Regions from separate parts of the Ideonella alba genome, predicted to be linked through region 2. Evidence: predicted binding sites of a transcription regulator. Region 2 holds the regulator's gene; each other region holds the start of a gene.
The links. Region 2 encodes sigma-54, which starts transcription at its own class of promoters, with help from an activator protein. Its sites were predicted from a motif close to TGGCANGNAANCTGCTTT; they were not measured.
Positions count from the first base shown of each region.

Region 1: the regulator sigma-54 is predicted to act here: its motif matches at 2,602-2,619, upstream of nifN (nitrogenase iron-molybdenum cofactor biosynthesis protein NifN).
Region 3: the regulator sigma-54 is predicted to act here: its motif matches at 3,054-3,071, upstream of KAK03_RS01515 (TorF family putative porin).

Region 1 is NZ_JAGQDD010000031.1:31,133-40,475, reverse strand. It holds gene nifE (nitrogenase iron-molybdenum cofactor biosynthesis protein NifE) at 1-751, shown strand, start outside; gene KAK03_RS23960 (methyl-accepting chemotaxis protein) at 755-2,380, opposite strand; gene nifN (nitrogenase iron-molybdenum cofactor biosynthesis protein NifN) at 2,656-4,056, shown strand; gene nifX (nitrogen fixation protein NifX) at 4,079-4,477, shown strand; gene KAK03_RS23945 (NifX-associated nitrogen fixation protein) at 4,485-4,970, shown strand; gene KAK03_RS23940 (CCE_0567 family metalloprotein) at 4,963-5,166, shown strand; gene fdxB (ferredoxin III, nif-specific) at 5,177-5,482, shown strand; gene KAK03_RS23930 (nitrogen fixation protein NifQ) at 5,497-5,895, shown strand; gene KAK03_RS23925 (hypothetical protein) at 5,979-6,203, opposite strand; gene KAK03_RS23920 (winged helix-turn-helix transcriptional regulator) at 6,334-6,723, opposite strand; gene KAK03_RS23915 (SDR family oxidoreductase) at 6,821-7,675, shown strand; gene KAK03_RS23910 (S41 family peptidase) at 7,703-9,166, shown strand; gene KAK03_RS23905 (hypothetical protein) at 9,228-9,343, opposite strand, start outside.
Region 2 is NZ_JAGQDD010000018.1:92,920-102,262, reverse strand. It holds gene KAK03_RS19645 (PsiF family protein) at 1-55, opposite strand, end outside; gene KAK03_RS19640 (serine/threonine-protein kinase) at 222-1,598, opposite strand; gene argS (arginine--tRNA ligase) at 1,759-3,459, shown strand; gene KAK03_RS19630 (SPOR domain-containing protein) at 3,456-4,133, shown strand; gene KAK03_RS19625 (thiol:disulfide interchange protein DsbA/DsbL) at 4,230-4,874, shown strand; gene lptA (lipopolysaccharide transport periplasmic protein LptA) at 5,056-5,619, shown strand; gene lptB (LPS export ABC transporter ATP-binding protein) at 5,637-6,398, shown strand; gene KAK03_RS19610 (RNA polymerase factor sigma-54) at 6,454-7,968, shown strand; gene KAK03_RS19605 (THUMP domain-containing class I SAM-dependent RNA methyltransferase) at 8,028-9,251, shown strand; gene KAK03_RS19600 (hypothetical protein) at 9,255-9,343, opposite strand, start outside.
Region 3 is NZ_JAGQDD010000001.1:352,695-362,037, reverse strand. It holds gene KAK03_RS01530 (glycosyltransferase family 29 protein) at 1-248, opposite strand, end outside; gene KAK03_RS01525 (glycosyltransferase family protein) at 245-1,348, opposite strand; gene KAK03_RS01520 (YifB family Mg chelatase-like AAA ATPase) at 1,352-2,878, opposite strand; gene KAK03_RS01515 (TorF family putative porin) at 3,124-3,846, shown strand; gene KAK03_RS01510 (P-II family nitrogen regulator) at 3,872-4,210, shown strand; gene KAK03_RS01505 (ammonium transporter) at 4,242-5,777, shown strand; gene KAK03_RS01500 (hypothetical protein) at 6,201-6,509, shown strand; gene KAK03_RS01495 (hypothetical protein) at 6,506-7,480, shown strand; gene KAK03_RS01490 (glycosyltransferase) at 7,477-8,553, shown strand; gene KAK03_RS01485 (hypothetical protein) at 8,550-9,343, shown strand, end outside.

The DNA of each region.
Region 1 (9,343 bases), on a different contig from region 2:
CGAGATCGCCACCGCCCATCGCGCGCGCGCCAACATGATGGTGTGCAGCAAGTCGATGATCAACATCGCCACCCGCATGCAGGAGCGCTGGGGCATCCCGTACTTCGAGGGCAGCTTCTACGGCATCGCCGACATGAGCACCACGCTGCGCGAGATCGCGCGGCTGCTGGTGGAGCGCGGCGCGCCGGCCGACCTGAAGGAGCGCACCGAGGCGCTGATCGCGGTGGAAGAGGCACGCGCCTGGGAACGCATCCGCGCCTACCGCGAGCGCCTGGCGGGCAAGAAGGTGCTGCTGATCACCGGCGGCGTGAAGAGCTGGAGCGTGGTCAGCGCGCTGCAGGAGGCCGGCCTGGAAGTGGTGGGCACCTCGGTGAAGAAGTCCACCCGCGAGGACAAGGAGAAGATCAAGGCCATCATGGGCGACGAGGCCGATGCGCACATGATCGACGACATGACCCCGCGCCAGATGTACGCGATGCTGCGCGAAGCGAAGGCCGACATCATGCTCAGCGGCGGCCGCAGCCAGTTCGTCGCGCTCAAGGCCCGCATGCCCTGGATGGACATCAACCAGGAGCGCCACCACGCCTTTGCCGGCTACGAGGGCATGGTGACGATGATTGCCGAGATCGACAAGGCGCTGTTCAACCCGATCTGGGACCAGGTGCGCGCGCCCGCGCCCTGGGACGCCGCCGACAGCCTGCTGCGCGAACAGGATGCGGCCCAGCTGGCGGCCGAAGCCGCTGCCGGCTGAGCCTCAGCGCGCGGCCCAGGCCAGCTCGCCGCTGGCGGCCGCGCTGGCGCCCAGCGCCTGAGGTTCGAGGCGGAAGACCTGCATCGTCTGCAGCAGGCGCGCGCCCTGCTGACGCAGGCTGTCGGCGGCGGCCGAGCTTTCCTCGACCAGCGCGGCGTTGCGCTGGGTGACCTCGTCGAGCTGCTCCATCGCCTGATGGACCTGGCTGATGCCGCGGAACTGTTCGTCGTTGGACTGGCCCATCTGCTGGATCAGCGTGGCCATCTCGCGCACCTGGCCGACGATGTCGCCCATCGCGCCACCGGCCTCGCCCACCAGGGCAGAGCCGGCCTCGACCCGCTCGACACTGGTCAGGATCAGGCCCTTGATCTCGCGTGCGGCGTCAGCGCTGCGCTGCGCCAGCGTGCGCACCTCGGACGCCACCACCGCAAAGCCGCGGCCCTGCTCGCCCGCACGGGCGGCTTCGACCGCCGCATTGAGCGCCAGGATGTTGGTCTGGAAGGCGATGCCGTCGATCACGCCGATGATGTCGTGGATGCGGCGCGAACTGGCGGTGATCTCGCCCATGGTCTGCACCACGCGGGCGACCACCTCGCCGCCGCGCTCGGCCGAGTCGCTGGCGGTGCGTGCCAGGGACGAGGCCTGCTGGGCGGTGGCGTTCGTGCCCTGCAGCGCGTGGGTGATCTGCTCCATCGCGGCAGCGGTCTGCTGCAGGTTCGAGGCCTGTTCCTCGGTGCGCTGCGACAGCTCCACACTGCCCACGGCCACCTGCGACGAGCCGGTGGCGATGGCCTCCGAGGCCTGCCGCACCTGGCCGACGATGCCCGCCAGGCTGCCCTGCATCGTCACCAGCGAACCCAGCACGCTGCCCTCCCTGGCGGCCGCGGCGCCCTGGACCGAACCCAGGTCGCCCTCGGCCACGCGCCGTGCGGCGCCGCTCAGCGCCTGGGGCTCGGCGCCCAGCATGCCCAGCAGCCAGCGGGTCAGCGACCAGCCGGCGAACAGCGCGATGGCCACGGCCACCAGGCCGGTGGTCACCAGGATGTTGCGGTTGAGGTGGAAGTCCGCCTCGGCCACGTCGACCTGCTGGCGCGAGCGGTCGTCCAGGTACTGCAGGTAGGCGTCGCCTTCGCGTTGCATGGCCGCCAGCAGCGGGCGGCAGTCGGCATTCATGCGCTGGATCGCGGCCGCGCGGTCGCCGGCCATGGCCTTGGCCACGATGTCCTGGGCCACCGGACCGTACTGGGCCTCACGCGCTTCCAGCGCCTTGAACAGTGCACGCTCGCGGTCCGCCACATCGGCGTGCTCGGCCAGTTGGGTGCGCAGGGACTGCAGCGCGTGCTTCAGCTTCTCGCTGGCGGCCTGCACCGCGCGCAGTTCCTGGGCGCGATCCTCGGCCGACTCGACCAGCACCAGGTTGCGGGCGGCGATCGCCCGCGCGCCGGTGGCGTCCACCACGTCGGCGGCGTTCTGCACACGGGCGCCGGACTGCTCGACGTGCACCGCCAACTGGTCGTGGCTGTCGGCCAGCTCGTAGATGGCCAGGAAGGCGACCGCGGCCACCAGGGCGGCCAGGGTGCCAAAGGCCAGGGTCAGGCGAGCCTTCAGGGACAGGGATTCGATCGGCATCGTGGGTCTCTCAACGTGTTGTCCGGGCCATGCTGTGTGGTGTGCGCACCCGTCCCCACCGGCCCGTGGGGGACTGGCGGGATGTTCGACCCGCTGCGCGTGGACCTAAGGGGAGAAAAGGCCTGCTTTCAGCAGGGTTGATTTGTCGCAAACCTGCCATTCCCGGCCGACGGTGCCGGGGCCGCTGGGCTAAGTCCTTGATTCTTTAGGCTCCTCCGGCTTGGCACCGATCCTGCGAAGGCCCTGTCGAATCCCCCGTCCAGGAGCCTGCGGCCATGGCCCATGTCAGCGACAGCAAGAAGGCGTGTGCGGTCAATCCGCTCAAGATGAGCGCGCCGCTGGGCGCCAGCTACGCCTTCCTGGGTCTGCAGTCATGCATGCCGGTGATGCATGGCTCACAGGGCTGTACCTCGTTCGGCCTGGTGCTGCTGGTGCGCCACTTCAAGGAGGCGATCCCGCTGCAGACCACGGCGATGAACGAGGTCACCACCATCATGGGCGGCTACGAGAACATCGAGAAGGCGCTGCTCAACATCCGCAGCCGGGCGAAGCCGGCGCTGATCGCGATCTGCTCCACCGGCCTGACCGAGACCAAGGGCGACGATGTGCCGGCCTTCATCACGCTCGCCCGTCAGAAACACCCGGAGCTGGCCGACACGGCGATCGTCTATGTCAGCACGCCCGATTACGTGGGTGCCTTCCAGGATGGCTGGGCGATCGCCGTCAAGGGCCTGGTCGAGCAACTGGCCGAGCCGGTGGCCACGAAGGTGGCACAGCGCGTGGCCCTGCTGCCCGGCTGCCACCTGACGCCCGCTGACCTGGAGGAGCTGCGCGAGATCGTCGAGAGCTTCGGCCTGGAGGTGTTGATCGCGCCGGATGTCTCGGGCTCGCTCGATGGCCACATCCCTGAGGACTGGCTGGGCACCACGCTGGGCGGCACGCCGCTGGATGAACTGCGTGCGCTGGGCAGCGCCAGCGCCTGCATCGCCGTGGGCGAGCAGATGCGCCCGGCGGCCGAGGCGCTGCAGCAGCGCTGCGGCGTGCCCTACCGGCTGTTCAACCGGCTGACCGGGCTGGCGGCCTGCGACGAGTTGCTGATGCACCTGTCGGCCCTCAGCGGCCAGCCGGTGCCGGCCAGGTGGCGGCGCCAGCGCAGCCAGCTGGTCGATGCGATGCTGGACGGCCACTTCCATTTCGGCCACCAGCGCGTGGCCATCGCCGCCGAGCCCGACCTGCTGTGGGCGCTGGGGCACTTCATCACCGAGATGGGGGCCGAGCTGTCGGTGGCCGTCACCACCACCCAGAGCCCGCTGCTGGCCCAACTGCCCTGCAACGAGGTGGTGATCGGCGACCTGGAAGACTTCGAGCTGGCCGCCAAGGTCGCCGACGCCGACCTGCTGATCAGCCACTCGCACGGTCGCCAGGCCGCCGAGCGCCTGGGCAAGCCGCTGTACCGCGCCGGTCTGCCGCTGTTCGACCGCATCGGCAACGCGCATGTGCTGAGCGTGGGCTACCGCGGCACGCGCAACCTGGTCTATGCGCTGGGCAACCAGTTCATCGACCAGATCCCGCACCACGGCCCCAACGACTGGCCGCTGGGCCCGGCCGCCCGCGCGGCCGCCCGGGGTGACGCCAGCCCCGCCACCGCGCCGGCCATCGCGGCCGCCAGTTTCTGAACCGCCACCCAAGGAGCCCGCCATGAAGGTTGCCTTCGCCACCCAGGACCAGCAGCGTGTCGACGCCCATTTCGGCTGGGCCAAGCACATCGCCATCTACGACGTGCAGCCCGAGGGCTTCAGCTTCGTCCAGGACGTCCATTTCGGCGAGGACCTGGCCGAGGATGGCAACGAGGACAAGCTCGCGCCCAAGCTCGAGGCCATCCACGACTGCGCCATCCTCTACGTGGCGGCGATTGGCGGCAGTGGCGCGGCGCGCGTGGTGGCGCTGAAGATCCACCCGATCAAGGTGCCGCAGCCCGAGCCCATCCTGGACATCCTGGAGAAGCTGCAGGAGGTGCTCAAGGGCACCCCGCCGCCCTGGCTGCGCAAGGCCCTGGCCAAGGGCCAGCCGGTCACCCACGACTTCGACGACGAGTGAACACCCCATGAGCGACACCCCCACCGCCGACGCCCCGGTCCTCTCCGACGAGGACTGGCTGCAGGACGGCTTCATCCGCGAGCTGATCAAGCAGCTGCGCGCCCAGGACACCCACGGCACCTGGGAGGGCAAGAGCGACCTGCAGCTGCTCGAGCCCTACATCCTGAGTGCCGAGCAGCGCCGCGCGCTGCCGATGATGGGCGACCCCGACCCGGAAACGCTGTGGCGGCTGGACCTGTTCCACAACGCCATCGGCCTGTCGATCGAGAAGGCCACCGGCTGCATGGTCAGCCCGATGATGAAGATGAGCCACGAAGGCTTCGGCCGCGCCATCCTCACCACCGGCCGGCTGATCGTCGTCAACCGCTACCTGCGCGACGTGCACCGCTTCGGCTACCCCAGCCTGGCCAAGCTGGCCGAGGCCGGCAACAAGCTGGTCAGCGAGGGTGTCGGCATGGTCGAAAAGTACCGCGAGGTGGCCACCTATGGCTGATCTGGACCAACTCAAGGCCGACGTCAAGAAGGCCAACGCCAAGGCCACGCAGGCCAAGATGGACCTGCATGACCTGTCGGAGGAGCTGCCCACCAACTGGCAGTCGATCATGAACGTGGCCCAGGTGGCCTTTGATGCGCACGCCGCGCTGGTGCGGGCCCGCGAGGCCCTGGCCCAGGCGCAGGCGGCGGCGTGAGGAGCATGGCATGAGCACATTCAGCGTCACGCTGCCCAGTGGCGCCGCCTGGACGCCCACCTTCGTGCAGTCGATCAACGAGGACAAGTGCATCGGCTGCGGCCGCTGCTTCCGCGTGTGTCCGCGCGGCGTGCTGGAGCTGGTCGGCCTGGACGAGGACGGCGAGCGCGTGCACGTGGACCTCGACGGCGACGACGACGAGGAGTACGAGAAGAAGGTCATGACCATCGCCCATGGCGAGCAGTGCATCGGCTGCACCGCCTGCGCGAAGATCTGCCCGAAGAAGTGCTACACCCACGCCGCGGCGCAGGTCTGAGCATGGGCCGCGTCATGCCCCCCTGGCCAGTGCTGCGCGAGGACTTTGCCGCCCGCCGGGCGCGGCGCGAGGACGAGGTGCAGGACGTGCGCGCGCTGCTGCTGGAGCATGCCGACCCCGCGGCCGGCCCACCCGAGTGGGTCGAGGCGGCTGCCACCGCGGTGGCCGTGGCCTGCCTGGGTGACAACCACCTGTGGCAGGACCTGCTGCTCGACGACCGGCAGCAGCTCAATGCCCTGCTGCGCCATTGGTTCCCGTCGCTGGTGGCTGCCAATGCGGGCGACATGAAGTGGAAGAAGTTCCTCTACCGCGCGCTGTGCGAGCGCGCCGAGGTCCTGATCTGCAAGTCGCCCAGCTGCGACATCTGCAGCGACCGGCCGCTGTGCTTCGAGGCGCCCGACACCACGCACTGAGTGCCGACGAAAAAACGCCCCGTCCAGCGGGGCGAAGCATGGACCCGGGAAGGGTCTGCGGAGTGGAGAGGGACCCGGCGGAATCAGCCGCGCGGCGCGTCGGTGCTGACGGCGGCCATCGGCACCGCGGCCAGCTGGGCCAGCACCGCGTCATCGTACTGACGGTCGGCGACCTGGCCGATGCCGGCCAGCAGCGTGAAGGTGATCGCGGCCGACAGGGCCAGGAAGCCCGCGCGTGCCGAGGTGCTGCTGGCCTGGAACTCGGTGGTCGGGGCGGTCATCACGGCGGTGGTGCGGGTGGCTTGCATGGCGTTCTCCTGGGGGGTGGCGGGTGTCGATGGGATGGACTGTAGGCACCGCGCCCACCCGCCGCCAGCGGCAGGCGACGGACCGCCAGAACGCGCGACGAAGCGCGGCCCGCGTGGATGAACGGCAGGCTCAGCCCGCGGCGGCGGCCGCGTCGCGCTGGGCGCGGGCGCGTTCGATGGCCGGCATCGAGGCCTCGATCCAGTCGGCCAGCTCATGCACATGGCCGGCCACCTGCATCCCCAGCCGGGTCAGCCGGTAGTCCACGTGCGGCGGCACCACCGGGTGGGCGGTGCGCTCGACGAAGCCGTCGCCTTCCAGGCCCTGCAGGGTCTGGGCCAGCATCTTCTCGCTGACGCCGCCGATCTCGCGACGCAGCTCGCTGAAGCGGCGCCGCTCGCCCGAGCGCAGCGCCACCAGCACCAGCACGCCCCAGCGACTGGTGACGTGCTGCAGCACCTGACGCGACGGGCACTCGGCGGCGAACAGGTCGCCGCGACGGGCAGCAGGGATGCGGGCCATGGGTACTTACCTTTTTGTATGTACTTACGATTAGTGAGTGTAAACGGCATGATCCATCCCGTCATCCCTTCACTGTTCCCGCTTCAAGGAGATTTCCATGTACGCCGTCACCGGTGCCAATGGCCAGCTCGGCCGCCTCGTCATCCGTCAACTGATCGCCCGCGGCGTGCCGCCCGCGCAGATCGCCGCGCTGGTGCGCCGACCGGCCCAGGCCGCCGACCTGGCCGCGCTGGGCGTGGCGCTGCGCGAGGCCGATTACGACCGCCCCGATACGCTGGCTGCCGCACTGGCCGGTGTCGATCGCCTGCTGCTGATCTCCTCCAGCGAGGTGGGCCGCCGCGCACCGCAGCACCAGGCGGTGATCGACGCCGCGCGGGCTGCCGGCGTGGGCTTCCTGGCCTACACCAGCCTGCTGCATGCCGACCGCTCGCCGCTGGGTCTGGCCGCCGAGCATGTGACCACCGAGGCAGCGCTGCGCGCCAGCGGCCTGCCGCACGCCCTCCTGCGCCACGGCTGGTACACCGAGAACTACCTGGCCAGCCTGCCGCCCGCGCTGCAGCACGGCGCCTTCATCGGCGCGGCGGGCGAGGGCCGCATCTCGTCGGCCACGCGTCAGGACTACGCCGAGGCCGACGCGGCGGTGCTGCTGGCGCCGCCCGCCAGCGGTACGGTGCTGGAGCTGGCCGGCGACGAGGCCTACACGCTGGCGGAGTTCGCCGCCGAACTGGGCCGGCAGAGCGGCCGCAGCCTGCCCTACGTGAACCTGCCGCAGGCCGAGTTCGAGGCCGCGCTGGCTGGCGCCGGCCTGCCGGCACCGCTGGCCGCGCTGCTGGCCGACTCCGATGCCGGTGCGGCGCAGGGCGCGCTGTTCGACGGCGGCCGGGCGCTGAGCGCGCTGATCCAGCGGCCAACCACGCCGCTGGCCCAGGCGATGGCCGCTGCCTTGCGCTGAACGACGCACGGCCCGCATACTGGGCCGATGCGCCGCCGTACTCTGCTCAGTGCCCTCGCCTGCACCACCACCGCCACCGCCGGCTGGGCGGCGGACCCGCCGTCGGCCGATCTGGCCGGCGACGTGGACATCGTCGCCGAGGTGCTGACCACGCTGCACCCGGGCGCGCTGCGCTACCACGATGCGGGCAGCCTGGCGGCGGTGCTGCAGCAACTGCGCCGCGCCTTCACCGCGCCCGAGGCCGATGACGGGGCCCGCTACCTGGCGCTGGCCGGGGCGCTGGCCACGCTGCGCTGCGGCCACAGTTTCGCCAACCCGGCCAACCAGTCCCGGCGGGTGGCCCAGGCGCTGTTCGATCGGCCCACGCGGCTGCCGCTGCGTTTTCGCTGGCTGGACGGCCAGATGGTGGTGCTGCCCTCACCGCTGCAGCCGGACGTCGCGCCGGGCAGCGTGATCGAGGCGATTGACGGCCTCGCGCCCGACGACTGGTGGCGCCGCCTGGCCCCGCTGGCGCGGGTCGACGGCCACAACCTGGGCAAGGCGCGGCGTCAGCTCTCGCTGGAAGAGGTGGATGGCCAGTGGCCGCTGTTCGACGTGCTGCAGGGCCTGCTGATCGGCGGCCCCGCCAGCGGCGCCTGGCGGCTGCAACTGCGCACGCCGCAAGGGCGGCAGACGACCGTGGAGCTGCCGGCCTGGTCCGGTGAGCAGCGCCGCGCCCAGGCCCGCGCGCTGGCGCCCGCACAGGGCGCCACGCCCTGGTCCTGGACCGTGCGGCCCGATGGCGTGGTGCTGCTGCGCATGCCCACCTGGGCGGTCTACAACAGCCGCTGGGACTGGCAGGGCTGGCTCAATGAGCGGCTTGACGAGCTGGCCGCCGACCGCGCCGTGCGCGGCCTGGTGATCGACCTGCGCGGCAACGAAGGCGGCCTGGACTGCGGCCACCCGGTGATCGAGCGCCTGGCGCGCGCACCCAGCCTGCTGCCGCAGCGCCGTTTGGTGCGCTACCGCCGCACACCGGCCCACCTGAACCCGGTGCTCGACACCTGGGACGACAGCTTCCGTGACTGGGGCGAGGCGGCCCGGCCGGTGGATGAGCGCTTTCTGGCGCTGCCGCCGGGCCCGACCACGGTGCAGCCCCGCGGCGCGCGCCTCACGCAGCCGCTGGCGGTGCTGGTGGACGCCTCCAACAGCTCGGCCACCTTCGGCTTCGCGCAGCGGGTGCGCCAGGACCGCTTGGGCCTGCTGGTGGGCGAGCCCACCGGGGGCAACCTGCGCGGCATCAACGGCGGGGCCTTCTTCTTCGTGCGGCTGCCCGCCTCGGGCCTGAGCTTCGACCTGCCGCTGATCGGCTACTACCCGCCCGAGGGCGCGCCGCTGCCCGAGGACGCCGGTCTGCAGCCCGACCACCGGGTGACCCCCTCGCTCGCCGACATCGCCGCCGGTCGCGACGTGGTGCTGGAGCGCGCGCTGGCGCTGCTGAAGCAGGCGTGAAAAAGCCCCGACCAGCGGGGCGAAGGGGTGGGCCGGCGAGGCCCTGCCAGCGAGGAACGTGTCAGCTGCGGACCGCGGTGCTCGCGTGGGCAGCCTGGGCGGTCAGCTGGGTGCCGCCGGCCTGGGCCAGCAGGGCCTGGTCGAACTGGCGGTCGGCGACCTGGCCGACGCTGTAGA
Region 2 (9,343 bases):
CAGCGGCGGTGAAGGCACAGGCGGCCAGCGCGATGGCGGTGAACAGATGCTTCATGGGGTCCTTCCTAGCAAGGTGTGCAGATGCGTGGTGGGTGAACCGGTCCCCGGTCACACTGGCCGGGGTACCTGGGTTCACAACGCAGGTTGCGCTTCCTCGGTGGACAACACAAGCCCCCGACGGGGGGATGCGTTGAATGCGACGCCCGGGTGTCGGCGCCCGGCTACAGGATGCGGCGCGGATGCGCCATCGCTTCGTGGGCGGCGTGCAGCCGGCGCACCAGCACCTTGATGAAGGCGCCGTCGAAGCGGTGGCGGGTCTCGGTGCTGAGCTCGGCCAGCGCATCGGGGGTGAACGAGATCGTCGTGCAGGGCTCGCTGACGATCACGTCGGCGGCGTGGCGACGCAGCTCGGGGCTGGGCGCCAGGTAGGCCATCTCGCCCACCGAGGTGCCGGCACCCAGGCGCGCCACGCGCTGGCCTTCACGGAAAACCTCGACCTCGCCCTGGGCGATGATGTGGAACTGCCGCCCCTGCTGGCCGCGCTTGTAGATGCGGTGGCCGTAGTGGAAGCGCTGCCAGCGCGCACGCCGCACCACCTCCCACAGCTGCACGTCGCCGAAGTCGGTGAAGAACTCCAGCCCGCGCAGCAGGTTGAAGCGCTCCGAGTCCATCACCTGCTGCAACCGGCCGCGCGGCACCTGGTGGTTGACGATCAGCGCCGAGAGCTGCTGCGCGAAGAGCTGCCAGTTGGCCGGCCGGTCCTCGCGCGACTTGGCCAGCGCGCCGCAGATCACCTGCGACAGCTCCTCGCCCACGCCGGCGCGGCAGCCGGTCAGCGGCTCGGGCGGCACATGGCAGATCAGGTTCAGCAGCGCGCCCTGCGACTCGGCCTCGAAGGGCGGCCGGCCCGCCACCAGGTGGTAGAGCACCGCGCCCAGCGAATAGATGTCGGCGCGGCAGTCCAGCGTGGCGCCATCGAGCTGCTCGGGCGACATGTAGGCCAGCGAGCCCACGCGGTGCACCTGGGTGCGGTCGCTGGTCAGGTTCAGTGCGCTGCCGAAATCGGTGAGCTTGATGTCGGTCAGCTCGCCGGCTTCCTCGACGGTCAGGATGTTGGCCGGCTTGACGTCGCGGTGGATCACGCCCTGGCGCCACACGTAGTCCAGCGCCATCGCGCACTTGAAGCCGATTTCCACCACCTGCTCCAGCGGCAGCAGGCGGTCGGGCGCGCAGTGGCCGCGCAGCGTGTCGCCGGCCACGTACTCCATCACCAGGTAGGCGCGACCGTCGGGCTCCTCCACGGCATCGTAGAGCTGCACCACGTTCGGATGGTTCAGGCGGCCGACCAGCGCGGCCTCGGCGGCAAAGAAGTGGGCCGCGAAATGCTGCTCGGCGGCGCTGCGGCCAGCCAGGGCCAGGGTGCGCTTGATCGCCACCTCGCGCTGGTGGAACTCGTCCCAGGCCAGGAAGACCTCGCTGGTGGCGCCCTCGCCCAGCTTCTTGATCACCTTGTACTTGCCGATCATCCGCAGCGCACCCTCCCGGGCCTGCGGCACGGTGGATTCCAGATGGCGGGACAGATCAGAAAGGTCGGACACGGCGGCGGCAGGGCAGGCGGCAAGGCGGGCGCAGCCCGCCCCCGGTCCCGGGGTACGAACGGCGCTCCCATGGTGCCCGGGCCGCGCGGCGGCAAAGCGGCGAACAGCCGGGCGCCGACCCGCCAGATCGGGCGGGGCCCCCAACCGTAGAATCGGGCCCATGATCCAAGCCAAGGCAGAGCTCCAGGCCGCGCTGGCCGCCGCCGTCGCGCAGCTGGCCCCCGACGCCGCCCTCACCCCCGTCTTCGAATCCCCCAAGCAGGCCGCCCACGGCGACCTAGCGATCACCGCCGCCATGCAGCTGGCCAAGCCGCTGAAGGCCAACCCGCGGGCGCTGGCCGAGCAGCTGATCGCCGCGCTGAAGGCCCAGCCCGCGTTCGAGCGCTGGGTGGCGGCGCTGGAGATCGCCGGCCCGGGCTTCATCAACCTGCGCCTGAAGGACAGCGCCAAGCAGGCCGTCGTCGCCGAGGTGCTGGCCGCCGGCAGCGCCTTCGGCCGCCAGCCAGCCAACGGCCGCAAGCTGATGGTCGAGTTCGTCTCGGCCAACCCCACCGGGCCGCTGCACGTGGGCCACGCCCGCCAGGGCGCGCTGGGCGACAGCCTGTGCCACCTCTTCGAGACCCAGGGCTGGGACGTCACCCGCGAGTTCTACTACAACGACGCCGGCGTGCAGATCGCCACGCTGGCCACCTCCACCCAGTGCCGCATCCAGGGCCTCAAGCCCGGTGACGACGGCTGGCCCGAGAGCGCCTACAACGGCGACTACATCGCCGACATCGCCGCCGACTTCCTGGCCAAGAAGACGGTGACGGCCGACGACCGCGCCTTCACCGCCTCGGGCGACCCGGCTGATCTGGACGGCATCCGCCAGTTCGCCGTGGCCTACCTGCGCCACGAGCAGGACCTGGACCTGCAGGCCTTCGGCGTGCAGTTCGACAGCTACTTCCTGGAAAGCAGCCTCTACACCAGCGGCCGCGTCGAGCAGACGGTGCAGCGCCTGGTGGACGCCGGCAAGACCTACGAGAAGGACGGCGCGCTGTGGCTGCGCAGCACCGACGACGGTGACGACAAGGACCGCGTGATGCGCAAGTCCGACGGCTCGTTCACCTACTTCGTGCCCGACGTGGCCTACCACGTGACCAAGTGGGAGCGCGGCTTCAGCAAGGTCATCAACTGCCAGGGCACCGACCACCACGGCACCATCGCCCGGGTGCGCGCCGGCCTGCAGGGCGTGGGCGCGGGCATTCCCCAGGGCTACCCGGACTACGTGCTCAACACCATGGTGCGGGTGGTGCGCGACGGCGCCGAGGTGAAGATCAGCAAGCGCGCCGGCAGCTACGTCACGCTGCGCGACCTGATCGACTGGACCAGCAAGGACGCGGTGCGCTTCTTCCTGATCAGCCGCAAGGCCGACACCGAGTTCACGTTCGATGTGGACCTGGCCCTGAAGCAGAACGACGAGAACCCGGTCTTCTACGTGCAGTACGCGCACGCGCGCATCTGCTCGGTGCTGGCCCAGGCCGCCGACAAGGGCCTGACGCCCGAGGGCGCCGACCCGTCGCTGCTCACCGCCCCCACCGAGCTGGCGCTGATGCTCAAGCTGGCCGACTACCCCGGCATGCTCACCAGCGCCGCGCGCGACCTGGCCCCGCACGACGTGGCCTTCTACCTGCGCGACCTGGCTGCCGCCTTCCACAGCTACTACGCCGCCGAGCGCTTCCTGGTGGACGACGCGGCCCTGGCCCGCGCCCGCTTAGGCCTGCTGGCCGCCACCCGCCAGGTGCTGCGCAATGCGCTGGCGCTGCTGGGCGTGGGCGCCCCTGACCAAATGTCGCGCGACGCCGCGCCGGAGACCGCATGAACCGCACCCCCCCGGCCGGCGCCCAGCGCGGCGGCACCTTCGTCGGCATCATCATCGGCCTGCTGATCGGCCTGGGTCTGGCGCTGCTGGTGGCGCTGTACATCGCCAAGGTGCCGGTGCCCTTCGTCGAGAAGGTGCCGCACCGCACGCCCGAGCAGGACGCCGCCGAAATCGAGCGCAACCGCAACTGGGACCCGAACGCGCCGCTGGCCGGCAAGCAGGCCGGCAAGCCGGTGAACGACGCGGCGGCCCCGGCGGCCAGCGCCCCGGCCACGGCGCCGGCCGCGCCGGCCGTGGTGCCTGACAAGCGCGCTGCCGCGTCGGCGCCCAGCCCGACCGCCCCCGCGGCCGAGCCGGCCAAGCCGGGCCGCGACCCGGCCGCCATCCTCTCCGGCCAGAGCCCCGCGGGCACCGACGCGGCGTCCAAGGACCCGTTCGTCTACTTCGTGCAGGCCGGCGCCTATTCCAACGCCGACGATGCCGAACAGCAGCGCGCCCGCCTGGCCATGCAGGGCATGACCGCCAAGGTCACCGAGCGTGAGCAGGGCGGCCGCACCGTGCACCGCGTGCGCCTGGGCCCCTACGACACCCGCGCCGAGGCCGAGGCCCTGCAGGACCGCCTGAAGGCCGGCGGCGCAGAAGCCGTGCTGGTGCGCCTGGAGCGTCCGCACTGAGGCCGCCGGCGGGCACCGATTGAACTTCCGGTCATCGCCACGGTCGCACCAGGCGTTGACACCTCACTTTCCTTGGCAGCACACAGGACGAACGACATGCTGAACCGGCGCGAATTCACGGGGGCCCTGGTGGCCGTTGGCGGTGTGGCCACCACCAGCCTGGCCCAGGCCCAGGGCGGCCCGGTCGAGGGCACCCACTACATGCGCCTGGCCAGCCCGGTGCCGGTGTCGGTGCCCGGCAAGGTGGAGGTGCTGGAATTCTTCATGTACAGCTGCCCGCACTGCTTCCAGTTCGACCCGGCGCTGGAAGCCTGGGTCAAGAAGCAGCCCGCCGACGTGGCCTTCCGCCGCGTGCCGGTGGCCTTCCGCCCCAACCTGGAGATCCACCAGCGCCTGTACTACGCGCTGGAGGCGCTGGGCCAGCTGGAAGCGCTGCACACCAAGGCCTTCAACAGCATCCACGTCGAGCACAAGATGCTGCTCAAGGACGAGGACGTGGCCGCCTGGGGCGCCGCCAACGGTCTGGACGGCGCCAAGCTGCTCGACACCATGAAGTCCTTCTCGGTGGCCGGCAAGGTGCGCGCCGCCAAGCAGACCATGGAGGCCTACCGCGTCGACGGCGTGCCGATGCTGGCCATCCAGGGCCGCTGGACCACCTCGGGCTCGACCGCCGGCACCCACGAGAAGGCGCTGGCCGTGGCCGACTACCTGGTCGCGCAAGCCCGGAAGACCAAGACCTGACCCCCTGGGCTGGCCGCTGCGCGGCGTCACCCCTCCGCCGGGGCCCGGTGCACGCCGTGCGACGCCCGCGCTGAGCCCCAGGCTGGCGCACTGACCCCGCTGGGGCTGTCTTTTTCGTGCCAACGGGCTGGCGCTCGGGTGCCGGGGCCGTAGAATGGTCTGCAATTTCCGTGCCGCAGCCATGTCCCGCCGCCCTCCCCTCTGTCTGATCGCCGCGCTGGCGCTGCTGGCCTGCGTGCCGGCCCGGGCCGAGCGGGCCGACCGGACCAAGCCGCTGGTGGTGGAGAGCGACGGCAAGAAGGCCGCCTCGGTGGACCTGAGCAAGCGCACCACCACCGTCGTCGGTAACGTGGTGATCACCCAGGGCACGCTGCAGATCAAGGCCGACAAGGTGGACGTGCGCGAAGACGCGCCCGGCCGCTTCAGCGCCACCGCGCTGGGCAGCGCCGCCCAGCCCGCCACCTTCCGCCAGAAGCGCGACCGGGTGGACGAGGTCATCGAGGCCCAGGCGCTGCGCATCGAGTACGACGGCGGCGCCGACCGCATCCGCCTGGTCGGTGAGGCCCGCATGCGCATCCTGCGCGCCGGCCAGCCGGCCGACGAGGCCACCGCGGCCGTGATCGTCTACGACCAGCCGGCCGACACGCTCACCTTCGAGGGCGGCAGCCCCGGCAGCACCGCGGCGTCCAGCCGCCCGCGCCTGGTGTTCGTGCCACGCGCCGACAACCCCGAGGCCCCGCGTTGACCACGGTCGCTCCGGTCATGGCGGCCGCCGCTGCCAGCGTCAGCCGTCTGGAGGCCACCGGCCTGCGCAAGGCCTACGGCGCGCGGGTGGTGGTCAAGGACGTGCACCTGTCGGTGGGCGCCGGCGAGGTGATCGGCCTGCTCGGCCCCAACGGCGCCGGCAAGACCACCACCTTCTACATGGTGGTCGGCCTGCTGCGCTGCGATGCCGGCGAGATCCACATCGACGGCGAGCCGGTGCACCGCAAGCCGATCCACCAGCGCTCGCGCATGGGCCTGTCCTACCTGCCGCAGGAGGCCTCGATCTTCCGCAAGCTGACGGTGGACGAGAACATCCGCGCGGTGCTGGAGCTGCAGTACGGCGCCGACGGCAAGCCGCTGTCGGACAGCGAGATCCAGTCGCGCCTGGACGGCCTGCTGAACGACCTGAGCCTGACCAGCCTGCGCGACTCGCCGGCCCCGGCGCTGTCGGGCGGCGAGCGCCGCCGCGTGGAGATCGCCCGCGCGCTGGCCACGCAGCCGCGCTTCATCCTGCTGGACGAGCCCTTCGCCGGGGTCGATCCGATCGCGGTGATCGAGATCCAGCGCATCATCCAGTTCCTCAAGGCCCGTGGCATCGGCGTGCTGATCACCGACCACAACGTCCGCGAGACCCTGGGCATCTGCGACCGCGCCTACATCATCAGCGCCGGCACCGTGCTGGCCGAGGGCACGCCCGCCCACATCGTCGAGAACCCGGACGTGCGCCGGGTCTACCTTGGCGAGCACTTCAGAATGTGACCATGACGGCCCTGCTGTATTCCCTGCCCGTCATCCCGGCTGAGCGGCGAGCGCGATGAAACCGACCCTGCAGGTCCGCCTCTCGCAGCACCTGGCGCTGACGCCCCAGCTGCAGCAGTCGATCCGCCTGCTGCAGCTGTCCACGCTGGAGCTGCACCAGGAGGTCGAGCAGATGCTCGACCAGAACCCCTTCCTCGAAACCGAGGACGAAGGGCCCGGCTTCGAATTCACCTCGGTGGACCGCGCCAGCAGCACCAGCCAGCGCGAAGAGGCCGACAGCGCCGGCGCCTCGGTGGGTGAAGGCGGCGACGAGTCCGCCGGGGTGGACAGCGCCGACTTCGGCACCACCGAGCGCGACGACTGGGAAAACGGCACCGAGCGCGACGACTTCGACGGCATCCGCGAAACCCCCGGCACCGGCAGCGGCCAGGGCAACGACGACGACTTCGAGCCGCAGGAGCGCAGCGTCAGCGGCCCCACGCTGCAGGAGCACCTGCGCCAGCAGCTGCTGGGCATGCGCCTGTCGCCGCAGGACGCCGCCGCAGTGCATGTGCTGATCGAGTCGCTCGACGAGGACGGCTACCTGGATGGCACGCTGGAGGACATCGCCGAGCGCGTGGCCGACAGCCTGGGCCTGGGTGACCTGGACGACCGCGACGAGCTGCTGGACCAGCTGCGCTGCGGCCTGGCCTGGCTGCAGAGCATGGAGCCCGCCGGCGTGGGCGCTGCCAACCTGGGCGACTGCCTGTGCCTGCAGCTGCGCCACCGCCCCGCGGGCCCGGCGCGCGACTGCGCGATGGCCATCGCCCGCAGCCACCTCGAGCTGCTCGCCCGGCGCGACCTGAAGAAGCTGGCCAGCGCCACCGGCGCCGACGAGCCCACCGTCAAGGCCGCGCAGGCGCTGATCGTGGCCTGCGAGCCCAAGCCCGGCCGGCCCTTCTCGCCGGCCGAGAGCCTGATCGTGGTGCCCGATGTGATCGTCGTGAAGAGCGGCCGCAACTGGAAGGTCACGCTCAACCCCGACGTGATGCCCAAGCTGCGCGTCAGCGAGCTCTACGCCCAGGCCATCCGCGGCCAGCGCGGCGGCGGCAACCTGTCGGCGCGGCTGCAGGAAGCACGCTGGTTCATCCGCAACATCCAGCAGCGCTTCGACACCATCCAGCGCGTCAGCCAGGCCATCGTCGAGCGCCAGAAGGCCTTCTTCACGCACGGCGAGATCGCGATGAAGCCGCTGGTGCTGCGCGAGATCGCCGACGAGCTGGGCCTGCACGAATCCACCATCTCCCGCGTGACCACCGCCAAGTACATGGCCACGCCCTTTGGCACCTTCGAGCTGAAGTACTTCTTCGGCTCCAGCCTGAACACCGACGCCGGTGGCAACGCCAGCTCCACCGCGGTGCGGGCGCTGATCAAGCAGTTCGTCGCCGCCGAGGACATCAAGAAGCCGCTGTCCGACAGCCAGATCGCCGACATGCTGGAAGAGCAGGGCATCCAGGTGGCGCGCCGCACCGTGGCCAAGTACCGTGAAGCCTTGAAGATTGCGCCGGCCAACCTGCGCAAAGCCATGTGAACACCCCCCGCCGCGTCACCCGCAGCGACGCGCCGGCCGCCGCCCTCGGCCCCGGCGTGATGTTCCTGCCCTGCGCCGCCGGGGTGGAGCCGCTGCTGGCCGATGAATGCGCGCGTTTGCTGCCCGAGGGCACGAATGTGGAGGCCAGCCGCGGCGGCGTCTTCGTCGATGGCACGCCTGAGGACGCGCTGCGCCTGAACCTGGGCAGCCGCCTGGCCCAGCGCGTGCTGTGGCAGGTGGCCGGCGGCGTCTACCGCGACGAGCGTGATCTGTACGACCTGGCCCGCCAGGTCGACTGGACCCGCTGGATCACCCCCGCGCAGACGCTGCGCGTGGACACCAGCGCCTGGCGCAGCCCGCTGCACAGCCTGAACTTCGCCGGCCTGAAGATCAAGGACGCGGTGTGTGACGCGCTGCGCGACGCCACCGGCGAGCGCCCCAGCGTCGACACCCGCTTCCCCGACCTGTCGCTGGTGCTGCACCTGGGCCCCGAGCATGCGCAGCTGAGCGTGGACCTGTCCGGCGAAGCCCTGTTCAAGCGCGGCTGGCGCGAGGCCAAGGGCGAAGCCCCGCTCAAGGAGACGCTGGCCGCCGCCATGCTGGCCGCCGCCGGCTGGCAAGGCCGCGAACAGGACGGCCCGCTGCTCGACCCCTGCTGCGGCGCCGGCACCATCGCCATCGAGGCCGCGCAGATCGCCTGCGGCATCGCCCCCGGCGGGCAGCGCCGCTTCGCGTTCGAGAAGCTGCTGCCCTTCAAGCCGCTGCTGGGCACCTGGGGCCAGATGAAGCGCGCCGCCGAGGCCGCCGTCCACGCGCCCGCGGTGAAGATCTACGCCGGCGACGTGAGCTTTCGCATGACCGACTTCGCCACCCGCAACGCCGAGCGCGCCGGGGTGGCCCACGCCATCGAGTTCAAGACCGCCGACGCGCTGCAGCGCCCCGCCCCCGCCGAGGCCGGCACCATCGTGATGAACCCCCCCTATGGCGAGCGTATTGCGCCCAAGGGTTCCGGCCAGGGCACCGGCGGCGTGCGCGGCGAGGTGATGGGCGAGCGCTTCGAAGGCGCCGCCGACGCCGGCGAGTTCTACGCCCGCCTGGCCGCCCACTGGAAGAAGGCCTACACCGGCTGGACCGCCTGGGTCCTCACCCCCGAGGCCAAGACCCCCAGCCTGATGCGCCTGAAGGAAAGCCGCCGCGTGCCGATGTGGAACGGTCCGATCGAGTGCCGGATGTTCCGGTTTGATCTGGTGGCGGGGTCGATGCGCAAGGATGCGGCAGGTTGAAGCTCAGCGCTTGACCACCGGCCTGCCCGTGAGTGTGGCCAGATAGCGCGAGACGCGGTCGTGCTGAGCCGTCATGCGCTCGGCCATGCCCT
Region 3 (9,343 bases), on a different contig from region 2:
GCCACCTCGGCCAGCAGGCCCAGCGCCCGGCTGCGCTGCGCGGCGGACAGCTGCGCCAGGCCCTGGCGCAGCGGCACCACCCAGCGGCGGGGCAACGGACGGCCCAGGTCGCGCCGCCACTGGGCCGCCACCAACAGCCCGGCGGCCGAGCCCAGCGGCTGGGCGTGGGCAGCAGCCAGCAGGCGCCGGTCGTAATGGCCCTGGCGCCGGCGCCAGGCGGCCAGCCAGCGTTGCAGCCAGGCCGTCACCGCCCCACCCCCAGCGCGCTGACCACGAAGCGGCGCCAGTCGGCGGCGATGCGCTGGCCGTCGGCCTGCGCCAGTACACGCTCGCGCAGGCCGCTCGACGCGGCGGCCAGGCGCGCGGGATCGGCCATCAGCGCCTGCAGCGCGTCGGCCCAGTCCTGCGGCCGCTCGACCGTGACCAGGCCGGGACCGGCAAAGCGCCGTGCATCGGGCAGCGGCGAGGCCAGCACCGGCACGTTCCACCAGCCTGCCTCGATCAGCTTGAGCGCCGACTTGCAGCGGTTGAAGCGCGTGGGCTGCAGCGGCAGCAGGGCCAGCGCCACCTGGCGCAGCGCGTCGGTGTAGCCGTTGTCGAAGGGCAGGCGCGGCAGTCGGCGCAGGCGCGCGGGGTCCACGTCCACCGCGAAGTCGCCGCGGCCCACCAGTTGCAGCCGCCAGCCGGGCTGGCCGCGCAGCGCCTGGGCCAGGCCGGGGGCGGCTTCAGCCAGGTCGCGGTCGTGGCTGTGGGTACCGCTGAAGTAGCCGATCGCCGGCCCCGCCGGGTCGGCCGGCCAGGGCGTGGCCGGCAGGCCGCGCCAGGCCGGCGGCACGGCGTTGGGGACGCAGGCCACCGGGCGCGCCAGGCCGTCGCGGGCGAGCACGGTGTGCAGCTCCTCGGCCAGCGCCTGGGTGGCCACGGTGAAACCGTCCACCTGGGCCAGCACCGCGCGGTGGGCCTGGTAGCGGCGCGCCATCTCGGCCTCGGGCAGGCGGCGGTTGAGCACCGCGGGGCTCTCGGGTGCCAGCGCGGGCTCGAACACCAGGTCGTCAAAGTCGGCCAGCACCGGCACGCCGGCGCGGCGCCACGCGGCCAGGCGCCGACGCAGCCAGAAGCCGTCGGCCGGGCGGTGCAGCAGCACCAGGTCGGGTCGCCAGGGCAGCGGCGCCAGGCCGTGTCCCAGGTGCACCCGGTGGCCGCGCGCCTGCAGCGCCTGCGCCAGGTGGGCCATGCGGTAGCGCCAGGAGCCGTCGTCCACGGTGCGGGCGCGCTCGCCCCCCACCGCCAGGAAGGCCAGCGACCAGGGTCGGGCAGGCGCAGGGCGGGCGGCGGGGGTAGGCGTCACCCCTCAAGTATCGGGCAGGGCCCGGCGGTACTGGATGGCCTCGGCCACCGCGGGCACGTCGATCTGGGCCTGGTCGGCCAGGTCGGCGATGGTGCGCGCCACGCGCAGCACCCGGTGCAGGCCGCGGCCCGACCAGCCCAGGCGGCTGGCGGCCGATTCCAGCAGCGTGCGCGCCGCCGGCACCAGCGGCGCGTGGGCCTGCAGGCGCGGACCGGCCAGCCAGGCGTTGGGCAGCTCGCCCTGGCGCGCCTGGGCGCGGGCCGCGGCGGCGGCCACGCGCTGGGCCACGGTGGCGCTGGGCTCGCCAGGCGTGGCGGCCAGCAGCTCGGCCGGGGTCAGTGCGGGCACCTCGACCTGCATGTCGATGCGGTCCAGCAGCGGGCCCGACAGCCGGCGCTGGTAGCGCGCCACGGCCTCGGGCGTGCAGCGGCAGGCCATCGGGCCGCCATCGGGCGTGCCCAGCCAGCCGCAGGGGCAGGGGTTCATCGCCGCGACCAGCTGGAAGCGCGCCGGAAAGCGCGCCTGGCGCGCCGCCCGCGAGATGGTGATGTGGCCGTTCTCCAGCGGCTCGCGCAGCGCTTCGAGCGCGCTGCGCGGGAATTCAGGCAGCTCGTCCAGGAACAGCACGCCGCCATGGGCCAGCGAGATCTCACCCGGCCGCGGCGGGCTGCCGCCGCCCACCAGCGCCACCGCGCTGGCCGAGTGGTGCGGCGCGCGCCAGGGCCGCTGGCGCCAGCCGGCGGCGTCGAAGCCACTGGCCGCCAGGCCTTGCAGCGCGGCGCTGTCCAGCGCCTCGGCGCGGGTCATCGGCGGCAGCAGCCCGGGCAGGCGCTGCGCGAGCATCGACTTGCCGGTGCCGGGCGGCCCCACCAGCAGCAGGCTGTGGCCGCCAGCGGCCGCGATCTCCAGCGCCCGCCGTGCCGCCGCCTGGCCGCGCACCTCGGCCAGGTCGGGGGCGGCGGCCGGCGGCGCGGGCGCGCGCGGCTGGGCCGCCGGCAAGGCCTCGGCCGCCTGGGGCAGCAGCGCCGCCACCACTTCCGACAGGTGGCGCGCGGCGCGCACGTCCAGGCCGTCGACCAGCGCCGCCTCGGCCGCGCTGTCGGCCGGCAGCACCAGGGTGCGGCCCTCGCCGTCGCGCTGCGCCGCCAGGGCCAGCGCCAGTGCGCCGCGCACCGGGCGCAGCTCGCCCGCCAGCGACAGCTCACCCGCCAGCTCCAGCCGCGCCAGCCGGGCCTCGTCCAGCAGCCCCTGGGCGGCCAGCAGGCCGATGGCGATCGGCAGGTCGAAGCGGCCCGACTCCTTGGGCAGGTCGGCTGGCGCCAGGTTGACGGTGACGCGGCGGTTGTGCGGGAAGTCATAGCCGCACTGCTGCAGCGCGGCGCGCACGCGCTCGCGCGCCTCTTTGACCTCGGTATCGGCCAGGCCGACCAGCGTGAAGCTGGGCAGGCCGTTGGCCAGGTGCACCTCGACCCGCACTTCGGGCGCGCGCAAGCCGTCCAGCGCGCGGCTGACCACCACTGCCAATGACATTCCAGGACCTCCCCTGGGGACCTGACGGCCCCGTGCGCCCCATCGATGGGCAAAGCCGGTACATCGCCGGCGGATGCGCCCCATTGTGCCGCGTCGCCGCGCTGGACTGAAGCCCCGCGCACCAAGACGGTGCACCAATCCAGGGCATGACCGCGCCACACCCCTGGGAGGCTCATGGCACGGAAGCTGCAGAAAGACCGCCGATCGCACGGATCTTTCCATCCCACACCTGGAGTCACTCCCACATGAACAAGTCGCTCATCGCCCTCGCCGCCAGCCTGCTGCTGACCGCCCTGCCCACCGTCAGCCAGGCCGAGGAAGCCAGCCCGCTGTCGTTCAACGTCAGCCTGACCAGCGATTACCGCTACCGCGGCATCTCGCAGACCCGCGTGAAGCCCGCGCTGCAAGGCGGCATGGACTTCGCCGGCCCCAACGGCCTGTACCTGGGCACCTGGGCCTCGACCATCAAGTGGGTCAAGGACGGTGGTGGCGACGCCAACGTCGAGATCGACGTCTACGGCGGCTGGAAGGGCGAGGTCTCCAAGGACCTGACCCTGGATGTCGGCGTGCTGACCTATGTCTACCCGAGCAACAAGCTCAGCCCCAGCGCCAACACCACTGAAATCTACGGCGCGCTGAGCTACGGCCCGGCCACGCTGAAGTACTCGCACAGCGTGACCAACCTGTTCGGCTTCCCCGACAGCAAGAACAGCGGCTACCTGGACCTGAGCGCCTCGTTCGACCTGGGCGACGGCCTGATGCTGGCCCCGCACGTGGGCTACCAGAAGGTCTCGCACCTGAGCGCCGCCAGCTACACCGACTACTCGCTGACCCTGAGCAAGACCTTCGGCATCTGGACGCCGTCGATCGCCGTGGTGGGCACCGACACCGACGTCTACGTCTCGCCGGTCAACAACAAGGACCTGGGCAAGGCTGGTCTGGTCCTGGCCATCAAGGCCGCCTTCTGATCCCGCAGTCTGAAAGGACCCCGCCATGAAGATGGTCACCGCGATTGTCAAGCCCTTCAAGCTCGACGAAGTCCGCGAAGCCCTGAGCGCCATCGGCGTGCAAGGCATCACCGTCACTGAAGTCAAGGGCTTCGGCCGCCAGAAGGGCCACACCGAGCTCTACCGCGGCGCCGAGTACGTCGTCGACTTCCTGCCCAAGGTCAAGATCGAGGCGGCCATCGACGACGCCCTGGTCGACCGCGTCATCGAAGCGATCGAAGGCTCCGCCCGCACCGGCAAGATCGGCGACGGCAAGATCTTCGTTTCGCCGCTGGAACAGGTCGTTCGCATCCGCACCGGCGAGACCGGCAAGGACGCGCTCTGACACCGCAAGACCCACCAGAGACACGCACATCATGAAGAAGTTGATTGCCTCCCTCGCCCTGGGCCTCGCGGCCTGGGGCTTCGCGGGCGCCGTCCTGGCCCAGGACGCTGCCTCCGCGCCCGCCGCCGCCGCCTCCGTGGCAGCGGCGGTGGCCGACGCCGCTTCCGCGGCGGCTCCGGCCGCTGACGCCGCCTCGGCCCCTGCGGAAGCCGCCTCGGCCGCCGCGGCCCCCGTCATCAACAAGGGCGACACCGCCTGGATGATGGTCTCCACCCTGCTGGTCATCCTGATGACCGTGCCCGGCCTGGCGCTGTTCTACGGCGGCCTGGTGCGCAGCAAGAACATGCTGTCGGTGCTGATGCAGGTGCTGGTGACCTTCTCGCTGATCGTCGTGCTGTGGGCCATCTACGGCTACAGCCTGGCCTTCACCGAGGGCAACGCCTTCTTCGGCGGCTTCGACCGGCTGTTCATGAAGGGCATCTGGGACAACGTGGGCGGCACCTTCGCGCCGGCGGCCACGTTCAGCAAGGGCGTCTACATCCCCGAGATCGTCTTTGCCGCCTTCCAGGCCACCTTCGCGGGCATCACCTGCGCGCTGATCGTCGGTGCCTTCGCCGAACGCGCCAAGTTCTCGGCCGTGCTGCTGTTCATGGTGATCTGGTTCACCTTCAGCTACGCCCCGATCGCCCACATGGTCTGGTACTGGATGGGCCCGGACGCCTACACCGGCGCTGAAGTGGTCGACGCGATGAACGCCAAGGCGGGCTTCGTGTGGCAGATGGGCGCGCTGGACTTCGCCGGCGGCACCGTGGTGCACATCAACGCCGCCGTGGCAGGCCTGGTGGGCGCCTACATGATCGGCAAGCGCGTGGGCTACGGCAAGGAATCGATGGCGCCTCACAGCCTGACGCTGACCATGGTCGGTGCCTCGCTGCTGTGGGTGGGCTGGTTCGGCTTCAACGCCGGCTCCGCCCTGGAAGCCAACGGTTTCGCCGCCCTGGCCTTCATCAACACCTTCGTCGCCACGGCGGCTGCGGTGCTGGGCTGGAGCGTGGGTGAAGCGCTGCACAAGGGCAAGGCCTCGATGCTGGGTGCCGCCTCCGGTGCGGTGGCTGGCCTGGTGGCCATCACCCCGGCCGCCGGCAACGTCGGCATCGGCGGTGCGCTGGTGATCGGTGCGGTCTCGGGCTTCGCCGGCCTGTGGGGCGTGTCGGGCCTGAAGAAGATGCTGGGCGCCGACGACTCGCTGGACGTGTTCGGCGTGCACGGTGTCTGCGGCATCCTGGGTGCGCTGCTGACCGGCGTGTTCAACTCGCCCAACCTGGGCGGCCCGAGCGCCGTCGGCGACTGGGTCACCGCGGGCATGATCGCCCCGGACGCCTACAGCATCGCCAGCCAGGTCTGGGTGCAGGCCAAGGCCGTGGCGATCACGGTGGTCTGGTCGGGCGTGGTGTCGCTGATCGCCTACAAGGTGGTCGACATGGTGATCGGCCTGCGCGTGACCGAGGAAGAGGAACGCGAGGGTCTGGACATCACGACCCACGGCGAAACCGCCTACAACAAGTGAGTTGAGCGGGTCGGGGCGGCACCTGCGGGTGCGCCCCACCCCCCTAAAAGTTCGGAGCGAGTTCGGGGCCACGGTGACGTGGCCCCGTTTTTTTTCCTGCGTTCACCCTCAGGAGCCACCCAGGCCAAACGCCCGCTCAGCCGCGCCTAGCAACATTTCCGGCGCTGCGCAAGCGCGCGATCAGTGGGGTGGGTGACATCAACGCTACGCCTATAGTTCGGCGCCTGGCTACCGAAAGAGCAAAGACAATCCGTGCAGTCGTCCCTGGCAGATTTGGCGCCGTTCGCGCATGCTCACAGGTCTTACAAACTTCAGGTAGCCACCATGCAGATGCAATTCGCTTTCCGGTCGGGCACTCGCCCGGCTGCCTCCCTCGCGGCCAGCCACCGCGCCGCCGGTCTGGGGGAGGCCTGAGCCATGAACATGACCTTCTCTGACTTCATGAAGCGCGTCAAGGACGAGGGCGGTCCCGACGTCCGGGCGCTGCCCAACGCCACGCTGGCTGCGGCGCTGGAGACCGCCTTCGGCGTGATCACTGCCGAGATCCGCGACGCTGGCGAGGGCGACACCCGCATTCCCCGCCTGGGCGTGTTCCGTTCGAAGTCGGTCACCGCCAAGGAAGGCCCGTCGGCCGGCAAGCCGGTGATGCGCACGGTCTTCGTACAGCTCAAGCCGGCCGGTGACAAGGCCGACGACGGCGCCGCCGATCTGCAGGATTCGTCGGTCGAATGAACCCCTCGGCAGTACAGGTGACCCCGGCTCCGGCGGCCGAAGCCCGGCTGGCGTCGGGTCGCCCGCCGCTGCTGCTGTTCGCCACCTCGCACGTCTACGGCCGGCGACCGGCCGCCGACGAGGTGGCCGACCTGTCCTTCGCGCTGGCCCGCATCCTGGTGGAAACGGCCCAGCGCCACGGCCTGCCCAAGGCGGCGCATCTGGCGCTGCCCGAGTACTTCGCCAGCCGCGCCGAGCTGCTGTCCGAGTTCGAGGTCGACGACGACACGCCCATCGTCTTCTTCAGCCTGCGCGCCCCCGAGGACCACCGCTACCTCAAGGGCGCCGATATCGGCTACTACGTCGACATCCAGGGCGACTACGTGGGCGACCACGCGCTGGGCGCCAGCCTGCCCACCGCCAACCTGGCCGGCGACGACCTGCTGCAGCGCTTCGTGCAGCATTGCCCCACGCCGCCCGTGTTTCCGCTGGATCCCAGCCATGTGCGGCTGCCGATCAAGCACAAGCTGGCGATGTCCAAGCTGCACATCCGGCTGCTGCAGCAGCGCTCCGACGAGATCCGCGCGCGCAACCTGCTGGTGGTCCAGCCTGACCTGGACGAGATCACCCGCCTGGGTTTTGCGCTGGACCTGGCCGCCCGTCGCCTGGACGTGGTGCTGAACCTGATGATCGTCTTCAGCACCGAGGACGGCCACGACGACCCGGTGGCCGAGGCGCTGGAGCGCCTGGCGCAACGGCACAGCGGCGTGGTGCTGCTGCAGACCATCGACATCGAGCTTGGCCTGATGGCCGCGCTGCGCGACCTGGACTTCGAGCTGTTCAGCACCGGCTACCGCAGCCGCCACCTGTTCGAGAACGCCTTGTCCCAGCTGATCGGCCTGCGGGTCGCCACGCAGGACTTCGACGGCACCTACGAGCCCGATCGCCAGCCGCTGTGGCGCCGCCTTCGCCTGGACCAGTTGCTCGCATGAAACCCGTCGTGTATTTCGAGGTGTCGCCGCTCTTCGAGCGAAACTTCAGCGGCATCCCCAACGTCGCCAAGGAACTGGCGCGCCGTTTCCTGGCCGACGCCGACACGCTGGAGACCCGGTTCTTCATCAACTGGCACGAGATCCCGCAGTCCTTCGTCCGCCTGGCCATCGACGACGCCAGCGGCGCCCGCCTGGCCGACATGGCCCGCATGCCGCTGCGCCAGATCGCCCCGGCACCGGGCAGCATCGGCTTCTTCCCGAACTACAAGTCGATCCGCGGCGTCTTCAGCACCGAGGGCTTCATCGTCCACGACCTGAGCACGGTCACCACGCCGCAGTTCCACTCCAAGGAAACCATCCGCCACCACCGCACGACGGTGGCGCGCGACATCGAGACCTCGGACGTGATCTTCGCCGTCTCGCAGGCCACGCTGCGCGACCTGGAGCTGTACTTCCCGCAGTCCATGAAGAAGCGCCGGGTGATCTGCAACCCCGGGGCGGTGGTGGCCGATTTCTCGATGCCCTCGTTCCATGACGAGCGGCCGATCGTCACCGTGCTGGGCACGCTGGAGCCGCGCAAGAACATCCGCCAGGTGCTGGAGTACATCGCCGAGAGCCCCACCTTCGCCTCGCGCTTCGCCTTCATCCTGCCGGGCAAGTTCGGCTGGGGCGAGTCCATGCACCGCCTGATCGAGCGCCTGGGCCTGGAGCCGCAGGTCGAGGCCGGCACGATCCAGTTCCCGGGCTACATCTCGGAAGAAGCCAAGCTCGACCTGATCCGCCGCTCGCACCTGCTGATCTACCCGTCGGTCTTCGAGGGCTACGGCATGCCGGTGCGCGAGGCCTTCGTCTGCGGCGCGCCGGTGCTGACCACCCGATCCAGCTCCATCCCCGAGGTGGCGCCCAGTCACGTGCATTACTTCTCTCCCTTCAAGCGCGGCGATTTCGGCCGCCAGTTCGAGGCCCTGGCGGCCCGCTTCACCGCCAACGCGGCGGACACGCGTGGCCAGGCGATCGCCGAAAGCCACTGGGACAGCTCCTATGAGACCGTCAAGTCGGCGCTGCTGCGATGAGCTCCCTGCTGGTCCGTGTCGAGGCTGACCACTGCCACATCGAGTGCGGCAGCCTGGGGTCGCATGGCCTGCACCCACTGGTCATCGTCTGGTTCCGCGGTGACCCGGTGCAGGTGCTGCGACCGGCCGCGCCTGATGCCGGTGGCCTGTACCAGCTGCGCTGGCCGCTGAGCCAGGACATGCCGCTGGCCTTCGTGGCCTTCACGCTGCTGGACCTGCCGCTGGCGGCGCTGCGCGCCACCTGGGATGCGGCCGACCAGCGCTTTCGCACGCAGATCCGTGAAGACCTGCTGCTGCCCGCGCTGGAGCGCCTGGACGCGCATGTGCCGCTGCTGCTCAAGGACGCCGACCGGATGGCGGTGTATGCCTACCTGACGCTGCTCTCGCGCATGCCCTCAGGCGGTGACCTGGAGGAGTTCGCGCGCCACCACGCGCCCCACATCGACCGCCTCAACGGCGTGCGCAGCGGCATCCTGGGTGCCCAGGAGTTCAGCGACAAGCTCAAGGCCATGCGGCCGCGCTACTCGCTGCTGTCCGACGCCAACCTGCCGCGCCTGCTCGAGGACGTGATCCACATCCTGCGCGTGCAGGCGCCGCCGCAGCAGCTCGACCTGGGCGACCCCGACCCGAGCCGCCTGATGCTGAGCGATGAAGCGCTCGGTGCCGCGGTGCACATCCACGACGGCCATCGCTACGACGACGACTGGATCAGCAGCACGCTGCGTCTGCGCTGCACCACCCAGCGGCCTGGTGCCTGTCTGCGCCTGAAAGGCTGGCGCGAGGGCATCAG